Regions from separate parts of the Nocardioides fonticola genome, predicted to be linked through region 1. Evidence: riboswitches for the same ligand, from Rfam matches in the RefSeq annotation. Region 1 holds a riboswitch; the other holds the start of a gene.
What was found. Region 1 has a riboswitch for thiamine pyrophosphate ahead of ABD671_RS03510 (thiamine ABC transporter substrate-binding protein). Riboswitches for the same ligand answer to the same signal wherever they lie in the genome.
Positions count from the first base shown of each region.

Region 2: another riboswitch for thiamine pyrophosphate. It lies ahead of thiM (hydroxyethylthiazole kinase); the one in region 1 lies ahead of ABD671_RS03510 (thiamine ABC transporter substrate-binding protein).

Region 1 is NZ_BAAAZH010000006.1:58,418-61,617, reverse strand. It holds gene ABD671_RS03520 (helix-turn-helix transcriptional regulator) at 35-682, shown strand; gene ABD671_RS03515 (hypothetical protein) at 725-1,330, opposite strand; TPP riboswitch at 1,627-1,744, shown strand; gene ABD671_RS03510 (thiamine ABC transporter substrate-binding protein) at 1,734-2,828, shown strand; gene ABD671_RS03505 (ABC transporter permease) at 2,828-3,200, shown strand, end outside.
Region 2 is NZ_BAAAZH010000017.1:60,882-64,081, reverse strand. It holds gene thiD (bifunctional hydroxymethylpyrimidine kinase/phosphomethylpyrimidine kinase) at 1-255, opposite strand, end outside; gene thiE (thiamine phosphate synthase) at 252-908, opposite strand; gene thiM (hydroxyethylthiazole kinase) at 905-1,711, opposite strand; TPP riboswitch at 1,700-1,804, opposite strand; gene ABD671_RS12615 (hypothetical protein) at 2,098-2,865, shown strand; gene ABD671_RS12610 (TetR/AcrR family transcriptional regulator) at 2,963-3,200, shown strand, end outside.

The DNA.
Region 1 (3,200 bases):
CGAGTCCGGGCGCGGTGTCGGATAGGTTCGGCCCGTGAGCCCCGCCCGCCCCGTCCGCGTCACCCTCGTGGACACCTACGAGCTCGCCGCCGCCGGCCTCCAGGCACTCCTGCGCCCCTACGCCGGCCGCGTCCAGCTCCTCGACCTCGACACCGCTCTGCGCGAGCCGGCGTCCCTCGACGTGATCCTCTACGAGCCGGTGCACCAGTCGCCGGCCAGCCAGGAGGTCCTGCGCCGACTCATCACCGGCTCGCAGCGGCGCGCCGTCATCTACTCCTGGCGCGATCGGTCCGAGGGCGCCAGCTACGGGTCCTTCGCCGGCCATCTCTCCAAGGCGCTGCCCGCCGAGGAGCTCGTCGGCGCCCTGGAGTCGATCCACGCCGGCGACGACGTCCTGACGGTGCGCACGCCGGTCGACCGCGGCCCCCTGAAGGCGGTCTCCGCCGCCGGGTCCGGCACCGACTTCGACCTGACCCCGCGCGAGGCCGAGATCCTCTCGCTGGTCACCCAGGGCCTGACCAACGCCGAGATCGGCGGGCGGCTCTACCTCTCCATCAACTCGGTGAAGACCTACATCCGCACCGCCTACCGCAAGATCGACGTCTCGCGGCGCGCCCAGGCCGTGGCCTGGGGGATGGAGCACGGGCTCGCGCCGCTGGCCACCGTCGACGACGGGCGCTGACCTGCGCTGACGGGCGTTCGGAGCCGATCGGCGCGACGCTGGTCACGGCCGTTGACCGAGCACGTCCGAGACCCGCGTCGTCTGACTGATGTGGTCACCCAGGTGCGGGCTGACCCGCTCGGCGAGGGTGAGGACGCGCGCGAGATCGTTCGCCAGCGGGCGTCGATGGATCGGCTCATGGTGAGCGATGCGATTCCGCAGGCGACGGACTTCGTCCAGCTCGCTGTGGAGAGTCCGTCGGCGAACCGGTCGATCGAAGGCGTGCCGAAGCGCGGGCTGCCATAGGCGGCGGTTGTACTCGTCTGCGAGGAGCGACCACCAGAAGCCGAAGGGCAGCTCGGCGACGATCTTGCCGTGAGGTACCTCGGGACCACTGGCGTGGGCGAGTGCGGTCGCGACGACCCTCTGCGATCTGGCCGTCAGCACCTCCTGCGTCGGCATCAGCCAGGCTCGACCGATGTGCGCGAAGGCAGCGAGATCGAGAGCATTGCGCAGGCCGACCTCCAGGTAGTGGATCGACTCGAAGAACGCGGCGCTCAGTGAGGTGTTCCAGTCGTAGAGGGAGAGAGAGCGGCATCCCAGTCGCCCTCGCTCGCGGCGAGGTAGGGAGTCATCCGGGCAGGCGAGAGCAACGTCGGCAACGCCCACGGCTCCCGAGGCATGTCGCTCCCCTCGAAGGGGTGGATCTCTCTGTTCGTGAGCGTAGAGTTCGGCTCCGACAGAGAGCCCCGGGAACCACGGCGTAGCGGCTACGGCCAGCGAAACCCCCCGGGGCCTTGTCCTTCTCCACGGCGGGTGGTGTCGAGCGTCGCACGGCGGGTGGGTTCACGCTCGGTGGTCGAGGTCCCTCCCGCCGGATCGGTTTCGCCTGGCAACTCGTCCTGGAACGGTGAGGGCCGCCGCCGACTCCATCGCGGTCGGGGCCACCGGCTACCATCCGGATCGACCAACGACAGGGGAGCACCCGGCCGATCCGGCGCGGTGCTGAGAGTGCGGGCCAGCCGCAGACCCTCCGAACCTGCTCCGGTTAACACCGGCGAAGGGAGTTCCGATGATCCTGCGCACCCGTGCCCGCTCCACCGCCCTCGGGGCCGCCGTCCTGACCCTCGCGCTCGGCGCCTGCTCGCTGAGCGGCGGGTCGGCCGACGAGGGCGCCGCCGACGACGCCTCCCCCTCGGCCGGCGCCACCGCCGGCGGCCGCGTCGTCCTGCTCACCCACGACTCCTTCAGCCTGCCGAAGAAGCTCATCGCCGCCTTCGAGAAGGAGTCGGGCATCGATCTGACGATCCGCTCCACCGGCGACGCCGGCGTGCTCACCAGCCAGCTCGTGCTCGCGGCCGGCGACCCCGTCGCCGACGTCGCCTACGGCATCGACAACACCTTCGCCTCCCGGGCGCTCGACGCCGACGTCTTCGCCCCCGGGACGCCGTCCGCGGACGGCGTGGCGGCCTACGACCTGCCCGGCGACGACGAGCACGCCCTCGCGCCGATCGACACCGCCAGCGTGTGTGTCAACGTCGACGACGCCTGGTTCGCGGCCCGCACGATCACCCCGCCGACCTCGCTCGACGACCTCACCGACCCCCGCTACCGCGACCTGTTCGTCACGCCCGGGGCCACCACCAGCTCGCCCGGACTGGCCTTCCTGCTCACCACCATCGCGGCCTACGGCGAGGACGGCTGGCAGGACTACTGGCGTGCGCTGCTCGACAACGGCACGAAGGTCGTGAGCGGCTGGTCCGACGCCTACGAGGTCGACTTCACCGCCGGTGGTGGCGGCGGCGACCGGCCGATCGTCCTGTCCTACGACTCCTCGCCGGCCTTCACCACCGACGGGAAGGGCGGCAGCACCACCCACGCGCTCCTCGACACCTGCTTCCGCCAGACCGAGTACGCCGGCGTCCTCCAGGGCGCGGCCAACCCGGCCGGCGCGGCCGCGGTGGTCGCCTGGCTCCAGAGCCCGCAGGTGCAGGCCGCGCTGCCCGACTCGATGTACGTCTTCCCGGTGCTGCCCGACACCGCGCTGCCGACCGACTGGGCGCGCTTCGCCGTCCAGCCCGAGAAGCCCTACAGCGTCGACCCGGCCGACATCACCGCCCAGCGCGACACGTGGCTGCGGGAGTGGAACGACCTGATCGGCGGCTGATGCCGATGCGCCGCGCCCACCTCCAGCTCGCGGCCCTCGCCGCGGTGCCGGTCGTCGTGCTCGCGGTGTTCTTCGTGCTGCCGGTGGCCGGCATGGTGCACCGCGGATTCGTCGTCGACGGCCGCTACGACCCCGGCGCGGTGCTCGAGGTGCTCGGCCGGGCCCGGGTGCACCGCGTGGTGCGGTTCACCCTGTGGTCCTCGGCGGCCGCGACCCTCATCGCCACCCTGCTGGGCCTGCCGGCCGCCTTCGTGCTGCACCGCCTCGACTTCCCCGGACGCCGGTTGCTGCGGGTCGTCGTCCTCGTGCCGTTCGTGCTGCCCACGGTCGTGGTCGGGGTGGCGCTGCGCGAGCTGCTGGGGGAGTCCGGCC
Region 2 (3,200 bases), on a different contig from region 1:
CTTCACCGCGTCCAGCGCCACGTCGGCGCACAGGGTGGCGAGCTGGTCGGCGACGACGTCGGCGGGCACGGCGAAGACCCGGGTGACCCCGAGCGTGCTCTGCGCGGTGAGCCCCGTCAGCACCGCGCAGCCGTAGCCGCCGAGGGCGGCGAAGGTCTTGAGGTCGGCCTGGATGCCCGCACCGCCGCTGGGATCCGAGCCCGCGATCGTCAGCGCCACCACCGGATGGCCGGCCGGCCGCATCCGTGCGCTCATGCGGCCGCCTCCCGCCAGCGCGCCCGCAGGGTGGCGGCCGCCGCCCCCGGATCGGGTCGTCCGCAGATCGCGGAGACGACCGCGATCCCATGGGCTCCGGCCGCGCGCACCGCGGCGAGATCGGCGCGGTCGACGCCCCCGATCGCCACGCAGGGCAGGGGAGTGGCCGCGCAGACGCGGGCCAGGCCGTCGAGGCCGCAGGGCGCAGCGGCGTCCGGCTTCGAGGCGGTCGCCAGCACCGGCCCGACCCCGAGCAGGTCGACGGTGCCGGGCGGCAGCGCGCTCGCCTCCTGCGCCTGCTCCGGGGTGTGCACCGACAGTCCGAGGTGGGCGCGGGGGCCGAGCAGTCGCCGGGCGGTCACGGGGTCGAGGTCGGACTGCCCCACATGGACGCCGTCCGCGCCGATCGCGAGCGCGACGTCCACGCGGTCGTCGACGATGAGCGGCACCCCGGTGCCCCGGAGGTCGCGCAGCAGCGCCTCGCCCAACGCCACCAGCTCGCGGGTCGTCGCCCGCGGATCCCGCACCTGCACCGCCGTCGCCCCGCCCGCCACAGCCGCGCGCACGGTGGCCAGGACGCCGTCCGGGCCGCCGCACAGGGCGGTGTCGGTGACGAGGTAGAGGGTGGGATCGAGGACGACGCGCGCCCTCACGCCGACCCCGCACGCGTCGCGACGCTCCCGGCGTCGACGGCGGCGAGTCGGTCGAGCAGGGCGACGGCGAACGTGCCGGGCCCCGACGATGCGGCGGCCGCCTCCTCGGCGGCGACGCACAGCCACGCGGTCGCCGCGGCGGCGGCCAGCACGGCGTCGTCCTCGACGGCGGCGCAGGCGGCGACCAGTGCCCCAAGTGCGCATCCGACCCCGGTGACGCGGGTCATCAGCGAGTGCCCGGCCGCGATGCGCACGACCCGGTCGCCGTCGGTGATGAGGTCGCGGGGCCCGCTCACCGCCACCACCGTGGTGTGACGGCGCGCGAGGTCGCGCGCGATGTCGGCGACGTCGTCGGGTGCGGCCAACGAGTCGACGCCGCGTCCGCCCGCACCGCCGGCGAGTGCGGCGATCTCCGAGGCGTTGCCACGCACGACCGCGGGACGGCGTCCGAGCAGCTCGCCGGCCAGCGCCGTGCGCACCGGCAGCACGCCGATCGCGACCGGGTCGAGCACCCACGGCACGCCCGCGCGGGCCGCGGCGCCCACCGCGGCGTCGATGCCCCCGATCTGCACCGGCGTCAGCGTGCCGAGGTTGACCAGCAGCCCGCCGGCGACACCGGCGAGCACGCCGGCCTCCTCCGCGGTGTCGACCATCGCCGGGGAGGCGCCGGCGGCGAGGAGCACGTTGGCCGTCACGTTCGTGACGACGCTGTTGGTGATGCAGTGCACCAGGGGTGCGTGCGCACGCACGCGGTCGACGACGTCGGCCAGCCCGAGGGCAGGGGTCGGTGCGGTGGTGGTCATGGGCGTCCCTTCGCTAGCACTACCTAGACAGGTTCGACGGGTGCTTCTCAGCCCTGCCGGTCGACGACCGGCACGGCGCCCCGCGCCGAGATCGACGGTACCCGCGCGCTGGTGACCGCCCGCCGTCCCCTGGGATGGGGCGGCTGCGGCGGTTGCGACGGATGGTGCGGACGGGGTCGCAGCGTCGCCGCCGACTGCGTCGAGCGGGTGACCGGCGACCTCCCGAGGGGCGATACTGGTCCTCCGACGACTGCTCCTCGTCGGTCTGGTCCCGGATCCCCCCGAAAGCCGTGATGACCGCACCTCCCCCTCCCCCTGTCCACCCTTCCCACGCAGCACCAGCCCCCATAGCCCCCAGCTCCGGCCCCGCCGTCCCGACGGGTCGTGTGGTCGCGTTCGCCGGCGCCCGCCCGGGCGTGGGCGCGACCGGCGTCGCGGTCGGCGTCGCCGCGCTCGCGGCCCGTGCCGGCAACCGCGTGCTGCTCCTCGACGCGGTCGAGGACGGCGTGCTCGCGCAACGCCTCGGCGCGCGCCCGGACGCCGTCACCGGCGGCCCGCTGGAGGTCCGGCCCGGGTTGCGGCTGCTGCGCGCCCCGGCCGACGCCGCGCGCGTCCACGGCCGGTCGGCCGACCTCGTGGTCCTCGACACCGGTGCCGGGCCGGCCGGACGTCAGGCGGTCGCGGCCGTGGCCGACCACGTCGTCCTCCTCACCGCCCCCGATCCGCAGGCGATCGAGCGGCTGATCGCCGAGGTCGACATCGGCCCGCGCGCCGAGGTCGCGGGGCCCCGGCTCCTCGGCGTCGTCGTGGTCGGCCTCCCCGCCGAGCCGCGCCAGCCCTTCGTCGAGGTGCGGCGGCTGCTGCGGGGTCGCTGGGGCGAGACGCTGCCCGTGCTCGACCGTCCCGTGCGGTCGGCTCCGTTCGCGGCCTGGCTGGCCCAGAGCCACGCCCTCCCCCTCCACGAACTGCTGGAGCGCCCGGACGTCGTCCCGGCCGGCCATCCGCGCCGCTCGGAGATCGCCGGACTCGCCGCCGACCACCGCCACCTCGGCCAGGCCCTGATCGAGGCGATCACCCGTGCCGAGGACCACCCCGCCGAGGGCTGGGCGATGCGCTGGAACCCGCCGTTGCGCTCGTCGTCCCGGTCGGCCTGATCGCCGGGTCGGACGCCGGGGTCGGAGGCCGGGTCGGACGCCGGCGGGGACCGCGGTTCTCGACCCTGCGGGGCGGACTGATGTCACCATGTGCCGCGTGAGTGGAGTCCCCGTTGCGTCGATCGACGTCGTGACGGACGGCGTGTTCTTCACGGCGCCAGGATCGCTGCCGCGGGGTCGCAACGCGCTTCCGCGCGAGCAGGTCGCCGCCGCACAGCGCGAGCGCATCCTCATCGCCGCCACGGAACTGCTCGCGGCCTCGGGGGCGGCCGAGGTGGGCCCGAAGGAGATCTGTCTACGGGCGAAGGTCTCCTTGAGTTCCTTCTACGCCATGT